4 linked regions of the Thiosocius teredinicola genome follow. The protein of the gene in region 1 interacts with the protein of each later gene in a pairwise test. Links are inferred from orthologs where the notes say so. Each region holds a gene or a part of one and is shown on either strand. Other genes may lie near its edges. The genes, in order: groL, B1781_RS01160, grpE and aceE.

Evidence for each region.
Region 2: the proteins of groL (region 1) and B1781_RS01160 interact in binary tests that used the Escherichia coli proteins (3 or more experiments, as listed by UniProt). The link is inferred for Thiosocius teredinicola from one-to-one orthologs.
Region 3: the proteins of groL (region 1) and grpE interact in binary tests that used the Escherichia coli proteins (3 or more experiments, as listed by UniProt). The link is inferred for Thiosocius teredinicola from one-to-one orthologs.
Region 4: the proteins of groL (region 1) and aceE interact in binary tests that used the Escherichia coli proteins (3 or more experiments, as listed by UniProt). The link is inferred for Thiosocius teredinicola from one-to-one orthologs.

The regions. Positions count from the first base shown.
Region 1 is NZ_CP019936.1:396,981-401,954, forward strand. The notes cover bases 1,334-4,251. They hold groL (chaperonin GroEL), read left to right. Parts: upstream 1,334-1,926; coding sequence 1,927-3,576; downstream 3,577-4,251. Other genes in these bases: B1781_RS01875 (co-chaperone GroES), read left to right, coding at 1,579-1,869; B1781_RS01885 (PP2C family protein-serine/threonine phosphatase), read right to left, coding at 3,672-4,251. In the rest of the region: divalent-cation tolerance protein CutA, read right to left, coding at 1-146; B1781_RS01865 (FxsA family protein), read left to right, coding at 350-802; B1781_RS01870 (hypothetical protein), read right to left, coding at 815-1,330; more of B1781_RS01885, read right to left, coding at 4,252-4,974.
Region 2 is NZ_CP019936.1:249,642-254,676, reverse strand. What follows is about bases 1,981-4,959. They hold B1781_RS01160 (ABC transporter ATP-binding protein), read right to left. Parts: upstream 3,892-4,959; coding sequence 3,070-3,891; downstream 1,981-3,069. Other genes in these bases: B1781_RS01145 (calcium/sodium antiporter), read left to right, coding at 4,859-4,959; B1781_RS01150 (hypothetical protein), read left to right, coding at 4,589-4,774; B1781_RS01155 (hypothetical protein), read right to left, coding at 3,996-4,562; mlaE (lipid asymmetry maintenance ABC transporter permease subunit MlaE), read right to left, coding at 2,297-3,064; mlaD (outer membrane lipid asymmetry maintenance protein MlaD), read right to left, coding at 1,981-2,277. In the rest of the region: murA (UDP-N-acetylglucosamine 1-carboxyvinyltransferase), read right to left, coding at 1-782; B1781_RS01180 (STAS domain-containing protein), read right to left, coding at 891-1,196; B1781_RS01175 (MlaC/ttg2D family ABC transporter substrate-binding protein), read right to left, coding at 1,193-1,807; more of mlaD, read right to left, coding at 1,807-1,980; more of B1781_RS01145, read left to right, coding at 4,960-5,035. UniProt on the Escherichia coli protein: Part of the ABC transporter complex MlaFEDB, which is involved in a phospholipid transport pathway that maintains lipid asymmetry in the outer membrane by retrograde trafficking of phospholipids from the outer membrane to the inner membrane.
Region 3 is NZ_CP019936.1:2,054,640-2,059,608, forward strand. Bases 2,057-4,969 are described here. They hold grpE (nucleotide exchange factor GrpE), read left to right. Parts: upstream 2,057-3,168; coding sequence 3,169-3,771; downstream 3,772-4,969. Other genes in these bases: B1781_RS09885 (PEP-CTERM sorting domain-containing protein), read right to left, coding at 2,100-2,759; dnaK (molecular chaperone DnaK), read left to right, coding at 3,866-4,969. Also shown: B1781_RS09875 (NAD(+) kinase), read right to left, coding at 1-742; heat-inducible transcriptional repressor HrcA, read left to right, coding at 918-1,979. UniProt on the Escherichia coli protein: Participates actively in the response to hyperosmotic and heat shock by preventing the aggregation of stress-denatured proteins, in association with DnaK and GrpE. It is the nucleotide exchange factor for DnaK and may function as a thermosensor.
Region 4 is NZ_CP019936.1:805,132-810,430, forward strand. Bases 1,113-4,355 are described here. They hold aceE (pyruvate dehydrogenase (acetyl-transferring), homodimeric type), read left to right. Parts: upstream 1,113-1,497; coding sequence 1,498-4,155; downstream 4,156-4,355. Other genes in these bases: B1781_RS03780 (YqaA family protein), read left to right, coding at 1,113-1,182; aceF (dihydrolipoyllysine-residue acetyltransferase), read left to right, coding at 4,201-4,355. Also shown: B1781_RS23100 (sulfur globule family protein), read left to right, coding at 1-624; more of B1781_RS03780, read left to right, coding at 763-1,112; more of aceF, read left to right, coding at 4,356-5,299. UniProt on the Escherichia coli protein: Component of the pyruvate dehydrogenase (PDH) complex, that catalyzes the overall conversion of pyruvate to acetyl-CoA and CO(2).

The sequences.
Region 1 (4,974 bases):
ATTTTTCCTGCCCATCTATAGATAGACGTAAGCGGCGCGCTGATATTCACGCAGGCGGCGATTTGCTGCCCGACCAGTACCTCGGCCAGCGATTCGGCTGAGGCCTGATCCGGCATCGTTGTGATGACCAGTTGCAGTTCTGTCATGCTGTCCTCGGTGCGGATTCGATGACCGACCAACCTTGAAGACCGGCCAAACGGCCCCCATGTCTCAACGGGCGCAACTTTATGCCGGATTGGCGGCACAATCGCAAATCCTTTGGATTGAAATTCACATACAGATTCTGGGCTGGTTGAGTCGACAAGCGTCGGCGGGCGGGTCCACTGCAGCAACCGATCAGGCCAGCTAAATGATTAATCCAGCAGTCGTTTTTTTATTGATCTTCGTCGGCGCGCCGCTCGTTGAGCTGTACCTGCTGATCGAGGTAGGCAGTGTGATCGGCGCCCTGCCGACCATTCTGCTGTCGATCTTCACCGCCGCCCTCGGCGGATGGCTGGTGCGCATGCAGGGTTTCTCGGTGCTGTTCCGCGCGCAGTCACAGATGGCGAACAAGGAAGTGCCGGCGATCGAGTTGCTCGAAGGCGTACTGTTGCTGCTCACCGGCCTGGCGTTGCTGCTGCCCGGCTTCGTCACCGATGCGATCGGTTTCCTATTGCTGATCACCCCGCTGCGGCGCTGGTTGATCGTGCATTGGCTGAAGTCGCGCGGCACGCTGCGCCCCGCGGCACAACCCGGCGCACGGACCACGCCCGAGACCCAGGCCGATCGGATCATCGAGGGCGAGTACCGGCGCGACGAATGAGCCTGTAACGGGTCAGGCGTCGAGGTGTGCTGATGGCGGCCGGCCGGTGACGATGGCGACGACATCGACGAAGCGGCCGAACTGATCCGCCAATTCGCCGAACACGATGGCTTGGGCTTGTTCGCCGGGACGGGTGGCGGTTTGCTCCAGGTAGCTGTAGGCGTTGCCGCCCATGGCCACGCAATAGTCGAGGTCCCGAAAGCGGCGGCTGAGTTGCCCTGCGAACATGCCGCCGACGAACAGGGCAAGATCGCCCAGGCGTTGCAGCCACAGGCGGCGCGCGCCATTGCTCGGTGCCTCCAGGGCCTCACCGTACAGCAGTGCCAGGGGGCGTAGCTGGGTGCGCTGGTCGTCGTAATCGAACACCTGTTCGCTGCGTGCGTACTGACATAGCAGGGAGGCCAGGTAGTGCAGTGTCGCCGAATCGGCATTGAGGTGGCGCCGCCCGGCTGCCGATTGCACGGCGTGGTGAAAATACTCGCTCAAGTGTGCCGTTTGAATCACACGGCCGTCATCGTGTTCGGACATGATTCTTCCGCTCCGACAAAACAACCTGATGCATATTTCTACGGCATTTTTCGGAAAATGTTTAGTTATCAGCACTTTGCGAGTGCGAGTGCCAAAAATCGCGACGCCGAAAAATCTTTCGGCCCGCCCTTGACTTAGCAAAGTTCGCCCCTATTATTGGCACTCATCGACAGCGAGTGCTAATAAGTACCGCGCGAAATTCCTTTACATATCAACTGCTTCTCTAATCGCTAAGGAGATTTCGAGACATGAACATTCGTCCCCTGCATGACCGTGTGGTCGTCCGTCGCAAGGAAGAAGAAACCACCAGCCCTGGGGGCATCGTGCTGCCCGGTTCAGCAACCGAGAAGCCGGTTCAGGGTGAAGTCATTGCTGCCGGCAACGGCAAGATCCTCGAAAGCGGTCAGGTGCGCCCGCTCGACGTCAAGGTCGGCGACACCGTGCTGTTCGGCAAGTACTCGGGTACCGAGGTCAAGGTGAACGGCGAAGAAGTCCTGGTCATGCGCGAAGAAGACATCATGGGTGTCATCGAGGGTTGATCCCAGCCCCGCGTTGCCAACGATTACGAATAACAGACAGATTTCAGGTATAGAGAAATGAGTGCAAAAGAAGTCAAGTTTTCCGACGACGCCCGTCAGCGCATGCTCAAGGGTGTCAACACCCTCGCCAACGCCGTAAAAGTCACCCTCGGTCCGAAAGGCCGCAACGTGGTGCTCGAGAAGTCGTTCGGCGCCCCGACCATCACCAAAGACGGTGTCTCGGTTGCCAAAGAGATCGAACTGTCGGACAAGTTCGAGAACATGGGCGCACAGATGGTCAAAGAAGTTTCGTCGCAGACCTCTGACGTCGCCGGCGACGGTACCACCACCGCAACCGTGCTGGCCCAGGCCATGGTGCGCGAAGGCCTGAAGGCCGTTGCTGCCGGCATGAACCCAATGGATCTGAAGCGCGGCATGGACAAGGCGGTCATCGCTGCGGTCGATTACCTCGCCGGTATGTCGAAGCCGTGCGCCGACACCAAGGCGATCTCGCAGGTCGGCACCATCTCGGCCAACTCTGACACCAACATCGGCGACATCATCGCCGAGGCGATGGAGAAAGTCGGTAAAGAAGGCGTTATCACCGTTGAAGAAGGTTCGGGCTTCGAAAACGAACTGGACGTCGTCGAAGGCATGCAGTTCGATCGCGGCTACCTGTCGCCGTACTTCGTCAACAACCAGCAGAACATGACCGCCGAGCTCGAAGAGCCCTACGTACTGCTGCACGACAAGAAGATATCCAACATCCGCGACCTGTTGCCGGCGCTCGAGTCGGTCGCCAAGGCCGGTCGTCCGCTGCTGATCATCGCTGAAGACGTTGAAGGCGAAGCGCTGGCGACGCTGGTGGTCAACACCATCCGCGGTATCGTCAAGGTCTGCGCCGTGAAGGCGCCGGGCTTCGGCGATCGTCGTAAGGCCATGCTGCAGGACATCGCGATCCTGACCGGTGCGACCGTGATCTCCGAAGAAGTCGGTTTGAGCCTGGAAAAGGCCACCCTGAACGAGCTGGGCACCGCCAAGCGCATCGTGATCTCGAAAGAAGAGACCACCGTGATCGACGGCGCCGGCACCGAGCAAGACATCAAGGCACGCTGCGAGCAGATCCGTGCGCAGATGGAAGACACCACGTCGGACTACGACCGTGAGAAGCTGCAGGAACGTCTGGCCAAGCTGGCCGGCGGTGTTGCGGTCATCAAGGTTGGCGCTGCGACCGAAGTCGAGATGAAAGAGAAGAAGGCCCGCGTTGAAGACGCGCTGCACGCTACCCGTGCCGCCGTTGAAGAAGGCATCGTCCCCGGTGGCGGTGTTGCGCTGGTGCGTGCCCAGGCCACGATGGGCGAGCTCAAAGGTGAAAACCACGACCAGGATATCGGTGTGGCGATCGCCCGTCGCGCGATGGAAGAGCCGCTGCGTCAGATCGTTGCCAACGCCGGTGCCGAGCCGTCGGTGGTGCTGAACAAGGTCGTCGAAGGCGAAGGCAACTTCGGCTACAACGCCGGCAACGGTGAGTACGGCGACATGGTCGAAATGGGTATTCTCGACCCGACCAAGGTCACCCGCTCTGCGCTGCAGAACGCGGCTTCGGTTGCCGGTCTGATGATCACCACCGAGTGCATGGTCGCTGAAGAGCCGAAGGAAGAGGCAGCAATGCCTGGCGGCGATATGGGCGGAATGGGCGGTATGGGTGGTATGGGCGGCATGATGTAATCACGCCGCACGGCACCTGTGCTGTAGCTCAAAAGCCCCACCTGGGTAACCCGGGTGGGGCTTTTTCGTTTCGGTGCGCAGGGGGCGGTGCGGTATTAGCGAGCGGCGACTTCGCCTACGGTGGCGCTGCCGCTGCGTATGCCAAGCCGCGCGGGGGCCTCGATTTCGACCACCGAAATGTCGTCGGTGGGCGGAGCCAGGTCGACGTGCTGTAGCACCGCATCGATCAGCGCGGGCAGCTTCGGTGCCTCGAGGTCGGGTTGCGCAAGGAACTCCTCGAGCCGCTGGCCACCCCACATTTCCCCGTTCTTGTCGACCGCCTCGGTCAGACCGTCGGTGTAGGCGTAGACGAGGTCGCCCGCCTGCAAATGGATGGTCACTGTCGAGGCATCGAATTGGTCGGCGCCGGACACGCCCAGCGGCAGACCGTGTGAGGCGATACGTTCGTAGCCGTCTTTGTTGCCGCGGCGGATCAGCACATCGGGCAGGCCACCGTTCCACACATGCAAGGTGCGATGGTCGGCGGTCAGTTCGAGCAATACCCCGCAGCAGAAGTAGCCGACCGGCAGCAGTTGGTGCAGCTTGGCATTCAATTCGGTGGCGATGGCATCCAGGGGCAGACCTTTCGAGGCCATCGCGAGGAACACCGACGAAGCCGGCAGGGCGCCGAGCGCCGCCGGCAGGCCGTGACCGGTGAAATCGCCGAGGAAGATGTAGGACTGACCGGCAGGACCGCGAACGGTCTGCGTCAGGTCGCCCGACAAGGTGCCCATCGACTGGTTCCAGGTATGGATGCCCGGCAGCTTGCGGTCGCCACCGACCACGAGCTGTTTGAAAACGTGCTTCGCCAGCGCCTCTTCCTGTTCGATGACATCCTGTTGCCGGCCGAGGATCGTGTTGCGATCCTGCAGATCCTTGTTGACCTCGGTGAGTTTTTCGACCAACTCATCGGACCGGAAGCGGGCTTTGATGCTTTCTGTAATCGACTCGTTGTAGCGTTTCGCAGTCACGGCGAGCAGCGGCGAGAAGAACACGAACAGGGTGACCTCGGCGATGGCATCGGCACCGGAGACAAACAGGCGCGATATGACAACGGTCAGCGTCGCGCTGCCCCACAGGACGAGGTACTGCGAGATACACACGCCGTACGAGGTAATCGCAGCCATCAGGATGAACGGTGGAATCAGCGTTTGTACGTAGCGCGCGTACGCCGGTGCTCCATCGAGCGGAAGGAGGGCCACACCGCCCCAGGCGACACCGACCAGCAGGACACTGACTGAGTGTCGCTTGATCCAGTATTCGTGCGTGAACTGCGCAATCTCGCTGGCGAAGAACTGCCGAAACAACACAATGCGTTGTAAGGTTGCGAGCGCAGCAATGCCACCCCAGGCGAGCGGG
Region 2 (5,035 bases), 150 kb from region 1 along the record:
TCCAACTGCGTCGGGTCGGTGTCGCGCACACGCACCTTGCCACCACTGATCGCGCCGGCAACCAAGAAGGTTCCGGTCTCGATACGATCGGGCAGCACGTTGTACTCGCAACCGTGCAGTTTCTCGACACCCTCGACAGTGATGGTCGTAGTGCCGGCGCCGGTGATCCGCGCACCCATGGCGTTCAGGCAGTTGGCCAGATCCACCACCTCGGGCTCGCGCGCAGCGTTCTCGATCACGGTGGTGCCTTCAGCCAGCGTAGCGGCCATCATCAGGTTCTCGGTGCCGGTCACGGTGACGATATCCAGCACCAGGCGCACACCCTTCAGACGCGCCGCACGCGCCTTGATGTAGCCGCCATCGACATCGATCTCGGCACCCATCGCGCGCAGGCCCTCGATATGCAGATCGACCGGGCGGGAGCCGATGGCACAACCTCCGGGCAGGGAGACGTCTGCCTGACCGCAACGTGCCAACAGCGGGCCGAGCACCAGGATCGAGGCGCGCATCGTTTTGACCAGCTCGTAAGGGGCGAACGGCTTGTCGAGATTGCCGGCGTCGACCTCGACGCGCATCTTCTCGTCGACGGTAAGCTCGACGCCCATGCGACCCAGCAACTCCATCGTGGTCGTGATGTCGCGCAGATGCGGGATGTTGCCGATGGTCATCGGCTCGGTCGCCAGTAGGGTCGCGGCAAGAATCGGCAGCGCGGCATTCTTGGCGCCGGAGATGCGTACATCGCCGGACAGCGCTTTACCGCCGGTTATTATCAGTTTGTCCATGGATCACGGCCCATCGATCGCGTCTGCGAGCAAAAAAGGGCGTCAATGATAAAGAAATTCACGGCGTAGCGGGAGTGCAGCCCGATCGACGCCCCGACGGATGCCTGTTCAGGCGCCTGCCGGTGCGATGATCGTGTCGCAACCCGACATCGCCGCGAGATCGCGCAGAGCGGACGGGATGTCGGTCAGACTCAGATTGCAGGCCGAATCCTTCGCGAGATCGCGTGCCTCGACCAGCATCACCAGGCCGGCGCTATTGGCGCGATCCACCCCGGCGAGCGACACGGTCAGCTCACCGCCTGCGCTGATGCGCTTCTCTAGCTGCGGCCAGATGTCGGGCACCGAGGAAAAATCGAGATCCCCGGCAACCTCGCAACGCGAGTCTCCCGCCGCCGTGAGCGTGGCGCCGCTCACTCCGCGCCTTTGCGGTTTTTCGAGGCCAGTGTGCTGATCAGGCCGTCAATGCCGCCGCGCCGCACCTCGGCCGCGAACTGACTGCGGTAGTTGGTCACCAGGCTCACACCATCGATCACCACGTCGTAAACCAACCACTTGTCGTCGTTCAACGTCAGGCGGTAGTTGATCGGGATCGGCGGCGCGCCGTCGGATGCGATGCGGGTCGGGATCGTCACATTGGTATCGCCGGGCTTGTAATTGACCGGCAGGTACTCGATCTCCTGCCCGGTGTAACCCAACAGCGCGGTGGCGTAGGTGCGCACCAGCAACTGACGAAACTCGATCGTCACACCCTCTTTCTGCGCATCGGTCGCATTGCGCCAGAAACGTCCGAGGGCCGATTGCGACATCTTGCGAAAATCGAAATGCGGCAGGATCGTCTCCTGGACCAGTGGATAGATTTTCTGCGGATCGGCCTCGAGCTCGGCTTTGCGCTCACTCAACTCGGCAAGCACGCGGTCGGCGGTCGAGCGCAATACGGCCTGCGGATCATCGATAGCGGCCACGGCACAGGCCGAAAACAGAAACAAGGCGGCAAACAGGCCACGCAAAATGAAGGAAATTCGCATTATTGTGCTCCTTCCGAAGCTTTTCCGTAAATAAACTGCCCGATCACTTCTTCAAGCACCAGGGCAGATTGGGTAACGGTAATTTCACTGCCTTCTTTAAGCAGCTGCTCGCTACCCCCGGGATCCAGACCGACGTACTGCTCGCCGAGCAGCCCTGCCGTCAGGATTTTGGCAAACGTATCATCCGGTATTTTGTCGAATTGGGAATAAATGCCCAAAACGGCGACTGCACGGAAGTCTTCCGCGTCATAATAGATGTCGAGCACACGCCCGACCTCCACACCGGCCATCGTTACCGGCGATTTCACCTTCAAACCGCCGATATTGTCGAAACGGGCCAGCACCTTGTATGAATCGCCCGAATTCACGGTGCCGAGGTTGCTGACCTGCATCGCAAGGAAGAACAGTGCCAGGAAACCGGCCGCCATGAAGGCGCCGACCATTATTTCCATTTGTCTTGTTTTCGACATTTTCAGTTCCCGTCCGCGCTCAGTTGAACATCAGCGCGGTCAATACGAAATCCAATCCCAATACGGCCAGCGACGAATGCACCACCGTGCGCGTAGTGGCGCGGCTGACGCCCTCGGACGTCGGCACACAATCGTAACCCTGGAAGATCGCGATCCAGGTACACACGACGCCGAACACCAGCGACTTGATCACACCGTTGATGACATCTTCGTGCCAATCGATCTGTGACTGCATCTGCGCCCAATAGGTACCGTCATCGACGCCGAGCAGGCCGACCCCGACGAACCAGCCGCCATAGACACCGAGCATGCTGAACAACGCCGCCAGCAGCGGCATCGAAATCACACCGGCGATCAGACGCGGCGTCAGCACCCGGTGCTCCGGGTTCACCGCCATCATCTCCAGACCGGATAGCTGTTCGGTCGCCTTCATCAGGCCGATCTCGGCCGACAGGGCCGAACCCGCGCGACCGGCGAACAGCAACGCCGTCACTACCGGCCCGAGTTCACGCACCAGCGACGCCGCCACCATGACGCCGAGAGTCGCTTCCGCGCCGAAGCGCGACAGGATGTAGTAACCCTGCAGACCCAGCACCATGCCGACGAAGACGCCCGATACGGCGATGATCAAAATGGTCAGCACGCCGACCGATTGCAGCTGCTCGAGCAACAGCCGGGGCCGCGCCAACATCGAAGGCACGCCGCGCAACATCGCCAGCATCAGCAGATGCGCGCGCCCCAGGCGGGCGGAGGCCGACAAGCCGAAACGGCCGAGCGAGGCCAGCATATCGATCACGCGGCACCCCCGAAAAGGTCGGCTTCGAGCTCCGGTGCCGGGTAGTGGAACGGCACCGGCCCGTCAGGCAGCCCTTCGATGAACTGCCGGGTCCATTCGCCGCCCGATTCGCGCAATTTCTGCGGCGAACCCGACTCGATCACCTTGCCACCGGAGATCACGTAGATCAGATCGGCGATGCGCGCCGTCTCGGCGACATCGTGCGACACCACCATGCTGGTGATACGCGCCGCATCATTCAGACGGCGGATCAGCTGCACCAGCACGCCCATCGAGATCGGGTCCTGGCCGGTAAATGGTTCGTCGTACATGATCATCATCGGATCAAGCGCGATCGCCCTGGCGAGCGCGACACGACGCGCCATGCCGCCGGACAATTCCGCCGGCATCAGGCTGTAAGCCCCGCGCAGGCCGACGGCCTCGAGCTTCATCAGCACCAGCTTGCGGATCATCGAGGCATTCAGCCGGGTGTGTTCGCGTAGCGGGTAGGCCACGTTGTCGAACACCGAAAGATCGGTAAGCAACGCGCCGCTTTGAAACAGCATGCCCATGCGCATACGCAGGCGGTACAGCTCGCGGGTCGACAAGGCATGCACATTCTGACCATCGACCTCGATGGTGCCGGCGTCCGGTTTCAACTGCCCGCCGATCAGCTTGAGCAGGGTGGTTTTGCCGGTGCCCGACGGCCCCATGATCGCTGTCACGCTGCCGCGTGGAATATCGATATCGACACCATCGAAGATCGCCCGCGAACCACGGTAAAACTTGAGCCCGCGGATGCGGACCAAAACGTCAGTTGCGGGGGTATTTCGGCTCATTGTTGTTCAGGTTTCCGCTCGCCGAAAACCCAAATCCCTTTGCTGTCGATCGCAGGTAAAACGCAAACCGTCGATTCTGGAGACCCACCCTGACTGCGTCAAGCTCATAACCGGCCCATCAGACCCAACATTGTTCGCATTTCCGGGACTTTGTCGGGACTTGAGTCGCCGCCATCGATCACGATCGCGCGCGCATTGCCGGTCAGCTGCTCGGCATGGGCACGCAGTGTGCGCAGGTCAGCACTCGCAAGCTGCCACCGCTGCAACTGGTAGCCACTCTGCGGATCTGTCCAGCGATCCTGGCCGTCGGCCTGCCATTGCGGCAGCCGCGCCAGCTCCGCCAAGGGCTCGCCCACCAATGCGACCAGGCTCAGGCCATCGAACGGCGCCAGCAGCTGCGTCAGCGGCGTGGCCAGCGCAGCAACGTCGCTCGGAATCTCGAGAAACCAGACCAGGTCTTGCGGCGCATCGTCCAAGGCCGTCAGCAGCTGCGCTCGCCCCGCCCCACACCAGTCTTCGGCCGGCAACAACAGGCAGTCGCAATCGTTGGCGTAGTAGCTCAACCGCCAGTCTTCCGGCAAGTCATCCGGATAATAGGTCTGCAACCATGCGGGGCGCGCCCAATGGCAGGTACCGAGCAGCAATCGGTCGTCGGCGCTAAACTGGCGCAATCAGGTTCTCCCGAAGTCGAATTGCAATGGCCGAAATTTTACCGTTCAAGCGGCGCAAGGCGAGCGAACGCCACCAGGGCAACACGCTGTGCCGCAGCGGGCATCATAAATGGGTGCTCGACAAGGAATCGGTGTTCGACGTGAAACTCGGCAAACTTGTGAACCGCTACCGCTGTTCACGATGCGGAAAGACCAAGGTCAAAGCCGACTAGCGGCCGCTTGGACATGCGGCTGCGCTTCCGCGACAATTCGCGCTCCTTGAATAACCTCCGACGTACCTGAGCTCTTCGCTGTCTATGCTGCTCGCCGCCGCTTCAATCCTGTTTGGTCTCGGATTCCTGGTGTGGGGTGCCGACCGTTTCGTCATCGGTGCCGCCGGCCTGGCGCGCAACCTCGGCGTACCGCCGCTGCTGATCGGGCTCACCGTGGTAGGTTTCGGCACGTCGGCCCCGGAAATGCTGGTTTCAACGGTG
Region 3 (4,969 bases), 1.7 Mb from region 1 along the record:
CAGCCCCGTCGCAGGTGATGCGAACGTCGTTCGGATCAATGCTGGCGGTGACCGAGATCTCGATCTTGCTGTCGGCATGGATCACGATCGGCCGGTTGCTCAGGGTATGCGGGCAGATCGGCACGATCGCAATGGCGTCGAGGCTCGGCGCCAGCAGCGGGCCGCCGCCTGACAGGGCATAGGCGGTGGAGCCGGTCGGGGTCGACAGGATCAGGCCGTCCGAGCGCTGGGTGTAGACGAAGCGGCCGTCGATCCAGGTCTCGAACTCGATCATGCGGGCGATGTTCCATTTGTGCAGCACGACGTCGTTGAACGCCAGCACCGGACCCTGGTCGCCGATCGTGGCGCTCAGCAGAAAGCGGGCATCCTCGGTGTACTCGCCGTCGAGCACGGCGCTCAGGCAACTCGCGATCTCGGTCGGCGCGATGTCGACCAGGAAGCCCAGCCGGCCAAGGTTGACGCCCAGCAGCGGCACCTCGTGATCGACGAACTGGCGGGCGGCATGCAGCAGCGTACCGTCGCCACCGACGACGACCGCCAGATCGCATGCTGCGGCCAGTTCCGGCAGCGGCATTCCCTGGCCCAGGCCGAGCATTGCGGCGGCGCGCTCGTCCGGCAGCAGGGTCAATTGGCGTTGTTCGAGGACATTTTGCAGGCGCTGCAGCGTCGGCTGCATCTGGCCGGCGGTGTCCGGCTTGGCGACGACTGCAATCCGCTGAAACGGCGTGCCGTAGGCGTTCACGATGTTGTTGTTTCTGCCGACATGAGTTAAGGCCGCAAACTAGCATGCGCTTCGGCACGCGCCAAGCGCGGCCGCGAGTTTCTTGACACCGTAAAAAGTGGCTCCACATAATCGAAACAGGCCGCAGCTTGCGGCATAGATCAACAGCGCTGCGAATGCAGCAGACGGTAGGCAGGTGACAGACAGCAGTTCCGAACCGGTAATCAGCGAACGCGCCCAGCATTTTCTCAAAGTGCTGATCGAACGCTATATCCGTGACGGGCAGCCGGTCGGATCGCGCACGCTGGCGAAAGATGCGGGGCTCGACCTGAGCCCGGCGACGATCCGCAACGTGATGGCCGATCTCGAAGACCTGGGTTTCGTGGCCTCGCCGCACACCTCGGCCGGGCGTATTCCCACGGTGTCGGGTTATCGCATGTTCGTCGACTCGCTGCTGTCGCTCAAGCCGCTCGACAAGACGGTGATGCGCCAGCTGCAGCACCAGTTCGATATCCAGAATGCACCGGCCGCGCTGGTCGACTCGGCGTCGCGTCTGTTGTCGAGCCTGACGCACTTGGCGGGCGTCGTCATGGTGCCCAAGCATAACCAGGTCCGGGTCAAGCAGATCGAGTTCGTGCCGCTCTCCGAGGCCAAGGTGCTGACGGTGATCGTGACCTCGGCCGGCGAGGTCTACAACCGCATCATCGAGACCTCGCGGGTGTTCAGCCGGAGTGAGCTCGAGCAGCTCAGCAACTACATCACCAAACACTACGGTGGGCAGGATCTCGAAGACATCCGTCGCCTGGTGTTGCGCGATATGCAGGAGACCAAGTCCAACCTGGATGCGTTGATGGTGCAGGCGCTCGAGGTGGCCAGCGCGGCCTTCGCCAAAGAAGACGCGGACGGCAAGAGTAGGGGCGACTTTGTCGTCGCCGGCCAGACCAACTTGATGGATTTCGACGAGTTGGCGCAGATGGACAGCCTGCGCTCGCTGTTCGACGCCTTCACCGAGAAGCAGGAGATTCTGCACTTGCTCGATCGCAGTCTCGAGGCCGACGGTGTGCAGATCTTCATCGGTGAGGAATCCGGCTATAAGACGCTCAAGGATTGCTCGGTGATCACTGCGCCCTACGAGGTCGATTCGGAGGTCGTCGGCGTGCTGGGCGTGATCGGCCCCACCCGCATCGCCTACGATCGGGTGATCCCTATCGTAGATATCACCGCGAGGATTCTGGGTAGCGCACTGGCCTCGCGCTGACGCAGGCGCGGTCTGCGAAAGCAGGGCAGATACAGGTTTTCAGAAGTTTTTATAGAAAAATGAAGAACCCCGCCGGAGCGGGGTTCTTTGCTTTTGACGGTTGCCTGGGCAACGACGAAATCAGTGCTCGGCCGAGCGACGCTTTCGTGTGGCAAGTCCCACCAGTCCAACACCCAACAAGGCAAGCGGCGCCGGCACCGGCACGCCGTTGTCGACGTTCTCAGATGAGCCGAAGGTGCCCTCGAAGTTATCGATGATGTATCGAGTTGCATCGTTGGTCGAGAAGTCGAACAAGGCATAAGAGGCGACACCGGCGAAGCTGACGTCTACCAGGCCCTCCGGGAAGCTGCTTTCCATGACACCGTCGACGAGCGTGAAGTCTGCCAGCACGTTGGTCGACGCCAGCAGTCCGTCGCTTGTGTCGTAGATCGAGAATTCGACTCCGTCCACTAGACCAGTCAGCGAGCTCATCGCGAATCCGAAGCGCAGCGATCCGGCCGTTCCATAGAGAAAATCGACGCGCAGATCCGGTGCCAGGATCGTCGTACCTTCGAGGCCCGGCTCGCTGATGTACGACTGGTTCGGACCCGGTCCAGCGGTGTTGAATCCCGATGGATCAGTTGTCGAGAAGACGACGTCGTCGATGCCGTCGCCATCACCGTCGAACGCGTAGCTGGTTTCGCCGGCGATGGCGTCGTCGAATGTGAGGATTGCTGCGTTGGCTCCCGAAGCGGCGAATGCCCCCAGCAGAACCGCCGCGCATTTGGTGATCGGCTTCATGCGTCCTCCTCAATCTCCATGCTGCAAGCTATAGCTCAAAACATTCGATCCATAAACGTGCCCAAGAAAAAACTTTCAGATACAGCAGCGTAGATAAGGAACTAAAATCGGATTATCAGAACTGCTTGTTGCTGTATCGCTGCCCCGTTTGCCGATTGGCTTATCGCATGCGCGTTTCGATCGCGCTCGTTGCTCTCCGTTTCCGCACCCTTACTCGAAGCCTCCAGGTTCAGGGTCGATGCTCGGCTGCAGCGCGTTACGCCGGCAAACGCTTGTCGGAAATCAGAAAATTTCGATGCACCGCCTTGTATTCGGCCGAGATGCCCATATATACCGGGCAATCGAACGGCAGGCGTCGTTCCGTCTGGCTAAATAACTATTTATATTCAAAGGCTTGTAAGAGGTTCTGATGACAGAGCAGCAGGATCGACCGGCGCAGGGTAAGGGCGTCGACGAGGCAATCGAGGACGTCAACGAGACCACATTCGAAGAGAGTGCGGCCGAAATGGAGGCAGACAGCGACATCGCCGAGCATTCGGCCGAGGACCTTGCGCGTCTGCTCGAACAGGCCCGCGCCAAGGCGGACGAGCACTACAACCAGATGATGCGCGCACACGCCGAGCTGGAAAACCTCAAGAAGCGACATGCGCGCGACCTGGAAAACGCCCACAAATTCGCGCTCGACAAGTTCGTCGCCGAATTGCTCGGCGTGTGGGACAGCCTGGAGCTGGGCCACAGCGCCGCGCAAGCCCCATCGGCCGATGTCGACAAGCTGCGCGAAGGCACCGAGCTGACGCTGAAGATGCTCAGCGACGCGATGAACAAGTTCAACGTCGAGCAGATCGATCCGATCGATCAGCCGTTCAACCCCGAATTGCACCAGGCCATGTCGATGCAACCGCGCGGCGATGTGCCGCCGAATACCGTCGTCGCAGTGGTGCAAAAGGGCTACACCCTCAACGGTCGCCTGGTGCGTCCGGCAATGGTCATGGTTTCGCAGGCCTCAAACTGAGCGGCCGATCGCAACGGGTGTCTTGAAAACGTCATAAGAAACCCTATTTCGACAACAGTTTCATAAAGAATTTCTCAATCGGAGATAGAACATCATGGGCAAGATCATCGGTATCGACCTTGGCACCACAAACTCATGCGTCGCCGTCATGGAAGGCGACAAGACCAAGGTGATCGAGAACAGCGAAGGCGATCGCACGACACCGTCGATCATCGCCTACACCGGCGACGGTGAGGTACTGGTAGGCCAGAGCGCCAAGCGCCAGGCGGTCACCAACCCGACCAACACCCTGTTTGCCATCAAGCGCCTGATCGGTCGTCGCTTCGAAGACAACGTGGTCAAGAAAGACATCGACATGGTGCCGTACAAGATCGTCAAGGCCGACAACGGTGACGCCTGGGTCGAAGTCAACGGCAGCAAGATGGCGCCGCCGGAAATTTCGGCCAAGGTGCTGCAGAAGATGAAGAAGACCGCCGAAGACTACCTGGGTGAGAAAGTCACCGAGGCGGTCATCACGGTGCCGGCCTACTTCAACGATTCGCAGCGTCAGGCGACCAAAGACGCCGGCCGCATCGCCGGTCTGGACGTTAAGCGCATCATCAACGAGCCGACCGCCGCGGCGCTGGCCTACGGCCTCGACAAGTCGAAAGGCGACAAGAAGCTGGCCGTGTTCGACCTCGGCGGCGGTACCTTCGACGTGTCGATCATCGAGATCGCTGAAGTCGATGGCGAGCACCAGTTCGAAGTGTTGTCGACCAACGGCGACACCTTCCTTGGTGGTGAAGACTTCGACATGCGCATCATCGACTTCCTGGTTTCCGAGTTCAAAAAGGACCAGGGCGTCAATCTGAAGAACGATCCGCTGGCCCTGCAGCGTCTGAAAGAAGCCGCAGAGAAGGCCAAGATCGAGTTGTCATCGAGCTCGCAGACCGACATCAACCTGCCGTATATCACGGCCGATGCGAGCGGTCCGAAGCACATGAACATCAAGCTGACCCGCGCCAAGCTCGAGTCGCTGGTCGATGAGCTGGTGCAGCGTACGCTCGAACCTTGCAAGATCGCGCTCAAGGATGCCGGCGTATCGGCTTCCGACATCGACGACGTGATCCTGGTCGGTGGCCAGACGCGTATGCCGAAGGTTCAGGAAGTGGTTGAGAACTTCTTCGGTAAAGCGCCGCGTAAGGACGTTAACCCGGAC
Region 4 (5,299 bases), 410 kb from region 1 along the record:
GGCAATGGCTACGGTTACGGCGACGGCTATGGCCGTGGCTACAACTACAACGCGCCTTACTGGGCAGCGCCTTACGGTGCACCGGCCTATACCGCGCCGACGATGACCAAGGAACAGCAGGAAGCCATGGCCGAGCAGCAGGCGAAAGCCGTAGAAGCTCAGCGCAAGGCAGCCGAACAGTATGCTGCCAAGCAGGCCGAGGCCTTCAAGGCTGCGCAAGAAGCCCAGCGCAAGGCAGCTGAGCAGTACGCTGCTCAGGCTCCTCAGCAGATGCAGTTCCGCGCTCCCGAGATGCCGGAATTCGCGATGCCCGAGATGACCCGTCCGGAGCGCCCGGAAATGCCGAAGTTCGACATGCAGCGTCCTGAGCGTCCGCCGATGCCTGAGTTCGCTCGCGCTGAACGCCCGGAAATGACCGGCAACTGCTTCAAGCCGATGACTCGCCCGGTAGCTTTCGAAGCGCCCAAGGCACCTGAAATGTCGGCTGATATGAAGCAGCGTCTTGAGTCTATGAAGGCCAAGCAGGAAGAGCAGAAGGCTGCCATGCAGGCCAAGATGGAAGAAATGAAGAAGGCGATGGAAGAGCGACGCGCTCAGATGCAGCAGGGCTGCAAGCAGATCTAATCTGCACTTCGCTGGCATTCAGCAAATAGAAAACGCCCGGCATGGCCGGGCGTTTTTTTTTCGGCTCGCGTCTGCGACAGACAGGTGCGGGCGGAAGGGTAAACTGTTCGCGCGGGCTGTCCCGCTCATCTGTTCAACGTGCCTCCCTTGGACTGGACTCTCTTCTTCAGCGCCTTCCTCTCCGCCACGCTGCTACCCGGCAGTTCTGAGGCCTTGCTGCTGCTGCGCATCGAGCAGGGCGGCGGGGATCCCGCAGCCTTGGTCGTGGTTGCCGCCGTCGGCAATCTGCTCGGCAGCCTGTCGACCTATGCGATCGGTCGCGGCGGCAATCTGGTGTTGCAGCGCTGGTTGCGCATCGATGAGGGTGCGCTACGCCGCGCCGAGCGGTGGTTTCAACGGTGGGGTACGCCGACGCTGTTGCTCGCCTGGCTACCGGTCGTTGGTGATCCCTTGTGCCTGGCCGCCGGCCTGCTGCAAGTGCGCCTTTGGTTGTTCACCGTCATGGTCGCCATCGGCAAATTCGCGCGCTACGCGGTGCTGGCGTGGCTGGTCGTATGACGCCGGTCAGTCTGCATCGATAGCTGCGAACGACGCCGGCTGCCCGCCCATTGACGGTGCGCTTGCGGCCCGCGTGGGCTGGTCTATCGCACTGAAAAGTCGCAGAAAAATACCGAAACGACCTACATTTGTGCACATTTTTAGGACGATTGTCTATAGTCAGAAAAACGTTAAATTGCTGAAAAATAAAGATTATTGAAATTTGCATTGGCATGTTTGCAAACGATCTGCTTTACTTGCCCCCCATATTTGGCGTGCCGAACAGCTTTCTTTACCCGAACACGTCTCCGATCAACCCGTTGGAAGCGCAGCACTATGGCCGTGAAACCGGATCTGGACCCCCAGGAAACACAGGAATGGCTCGACGCACTTGAAGGTGTGCTCGAGAACGAGGGCCCGGACCGCGCCCACTTCCTGCTCGAAAAGCTGATCGACAAGGCGCGCCGCTCAGGCGCCTACCTGCCGTACAGCGCGAATACCGCGTATCTGAATACGATCCCCGTGACCCGCCAGGATGCCTATCCGGGTGATCAGTCGATCGAGCGGCGCATCAGCTCCTTCGTTCGCTGGAACGCGATGGCGATGGTGGTGCAGGCGAATCGCAAGGCGACCGAGCTTGGCGGCCACATCGCCAGTTTTGCGTCCAGCGCCACCTTGTTCGACGTCGGCTTCAACCACTTCTTCCGTGCGACCAACGAGAGCCAGGAAGGCGACCTGATCTTCTACCAGGGACACTCGGCGCCCGGCATCTATGCGCGCGCCTTCCTCGAGGGGCGGATCAGCGAAGAACAGCTCAATCTGTTCCGCCAGGAGGTCGATGGCGGCGGCCTGTCGTCGTATCCGCACCCCTGGCTGATGCCCAACTTCTGGCAGTTCCCGACGGTGTCGATGGGCCTGGGTCCGCTGATGGCGATCTATCAGGCTCGTTTCATGCGCTACCTGCACGACCGCGGTCTGCAGAATGCCGGTGACCGCAAGGTGTGGGCGTTCATGGGCGACGGTGAGATGGACGAGCCCGAATCGCTCGGCGCCATCTCGCTGGCTGCGCGCGAGCGTCTCGATAACCTGGTGTTCGTCGTCAACTGCAACCTGCAGCGTCTCGATGGCCCGGTGCGCGGCAACGGCAAGATCATCCAGGAACTCGAAGCGGTGTTCCGTGGTGCCGGTTGGAACGTGATCAAGGTGATCTGGGGTGGTTACTGGGATCCGCTCTTGGCGCGCGACAAGGACGGCCTGTTGCTCAAGCGCATGGAAGAGGCGGTCGACGGCGACTATCAGGCCTACAAAGCGCACGGCGGTGCCTACGTGCGCGAGCACTTCTTCGGCAAGTACCCCGAGTTGGCCGCGATGGTCGCCAACCTGACCGACGAGGATATTTGGCGCCTGAACCGTGGCGGTCACGATCCGATCAAGGTCCACGCGGCGTACGCAGCGGCGACCTCGCACCAGGGGCAGCCGACCGTCATCCTCGCCAAGACCGTCAAAGGGTACGGCATGGGCGAGGCCGGCGAGGGGCAGAACATCACCCACTCGCAGAAAAAGATGGGTGAAGAGGCGCTGCGTGCGTTCCGCGACCGCTTCAATATCCCGATCCCCGACGACCAGATCGGTCCAGCGCCGTACTTCAAGCCGCCGACCGATGGCCCTGAGATGGCCTATCTGCACGAGCGTCGCAACAAGCTCGGCGGCTACATCCCGAGTCGACGCGCCGAAGCCAAGCCGCTCAAGGTGCCTGCGCTGGATACCTTCAAAGCCTTGCTCGAAGGCAGCGGCGACCGCGAGATGTCGACCACGATGGCGTTCGTGCGCTTCCTGTCGAGCCTGACGCGCGACAAGGACATCGGTAAATTCGTTGTGCCGATCGTGCCGGACGAGGCACGCACCTTCGGTATGGAGGGCATGTTCCGTCAGCTTGGCATCTATTCGTCGGTCGGCCAGTTGTACAAGCCGGTCGATTCCGATCAGGTGATGTACTACCGCGAAGACAAGAAAGGCCAGATCCTGCAGGAAGGGATCAACGAGGCCGGCGCGATGTCGTCATGGATCGCGGCTGCCACGTCGTACAGCAACAACGGCGTCACGATGATTCCGTTCTACATCTATTACTCGATGTTCGGCTTCCAGCGTGTCGGCGATCTGGCCTGGGCGGCCGGCGACATGCAGGCGCGTGGCTTCCTGCTCGGCGGTACCGCCGGTCGGACGACCTTGGCGGGCGAAGGTCTGCAGCACCAGGATGGCCATAGTCATCTGCAGGCGGCGTTCATCCCGAACTGCCGCGCCTATGACCCCACGTTCGCCTACGAACTCGCAGTGATCCTGCACGACGGCATGAAGAAGATGTACGAGGAGCAGCACAACGTCTTCTATTACGTCACCGTCATGAACGAAAACTATGTGCAGCCGGAGATGCCGGACGATGTCGCCGACGGCATCATCAAGGGCATGTATCTGTACCGTCAGGGATCGCGCAAGAAGAAGCGTGTGCAGCTGATGGGGTCGGGCACGATCCTGCGTGAGGTCATCGCCGCTGCAGCCCTGCTCGAAGACGAGTGGAACGTCGCCGCCGACGTGTGGAGCGTGACCAGCTTCACCGAGCTGCAGCGTGACGCGATCGATGCAGAACGTTGGAACATGCTGCATCCGATGGACAAGCCGCGCGTGCCCTATGTCAGCCAGATGCTGGACGACAAGAAAGGCCCGGCGGTTGCGGCGACCGACTATATCCGCAGTTTCCCGGAGCAGATCCGACCGTACCTCGGCGACCGGCACTACCTGACGCTCGGTACCGATGGCTTCGGCCGGTCCGACCTTCGTTCGCAGCTGCGCAAGTTCTTCGAGGTCAATCGCCACTATGTCGTCGTGGCGGCCCTGAAGGCGCTCGCCGATGTCGGTGAGGTCGATACCAGCCTGGTCGCGCAGGCGATCAAGGCCTACAAGATCGACCCCGACAAGCCCAACCCCGCGACTGTCTGAGTGACAGCGAATAGCCAGCACAGACAGTGATACGGAGACAGTAACGTGGCACAGATAATCGATGTGTTGTTGCCCGATATCGGTGATTTTCACGACGTGGAGGTCATCGAGATCCTGGTCAAGCCGGGCGACACGGTAGAGGCCGAAGACTCCCTGCTGACCTTGGAGAGCGACAAGGCGAGCATGGATATACCGGCGCCGCAGGCCGGCGTGATCGCCGAAGTGAAGGTGGCGGTCGGCGATAAGATTAACCAGGGCGACCTGATCGTTACCCTCGAGGCCGGCGACGGCGCATCGGCGGACGCGGCGGCTGCCGACACCCAGGCAGCCGAGCCGCAGGCCGAAGAGTCGCCAGCGCCGACCACCGCGCCGGCCCCAGCTGCGACAACCGAACCGGCGGTTGCAGCCGACGCGCCGAGTGGCGAACCCGAGGTGCGCGACGTGCCCTTGCCGCACATCGGCGATTTTCACGACGTGGAGATCATCGAGATCCTGGTCAGCGAAGGCGATACGGTCGAGGCCGAACAGTCGTTGATGACGTTGGAGAGCGACAAGGCGACCATGGAGATCCCGGCGCCGTTCGCCGGCACGATCAAGTCGATCGCAGTCAAGATCGGCGACAAGGTCAACGAAGGCGATCTGCTAGGTACGATGGAAACGTTGGGCGGCGGCGCTGCACCGGCAGCGGCACCGAGTGCGCCGAGTGAACCGCCGGTGCAGACGTCGGCGGCAGCAGAGGCCCCGGCGGAACCGGCCAGGGCGCCCGGCGAGAAAGAGCCATTGCGCCGCCCGGTGATCGCACGCCCGTCCGATGCGCCACGCAAGAATCCGCATGCCAGCCCGGGCGTACGCCGCTTCGCCCGCGAACTGGGTGTCGATCTGCACTATGTCGACGGCAGCGGGCCAAAGGGTCGCGTGATCAAGGACGACGTGCAGAACTTCGTCAAGCGCGCATTGGCCGAAGGCTCGCCGACGGCGGCTGCATCGGCAGGTGGGGGTGGCGTGCAGCTACCGAGCATTCCGGCGGTGGACTTCTCCAAGTTCGGTGAGATCGAAGAAAAGCCTCTGGGTCGGATCAAAAAACTCAGTGGCGCACATCTGCATCGTGCCTGGCTGAACGTGCCGCACGTTACCCAGTTCGACG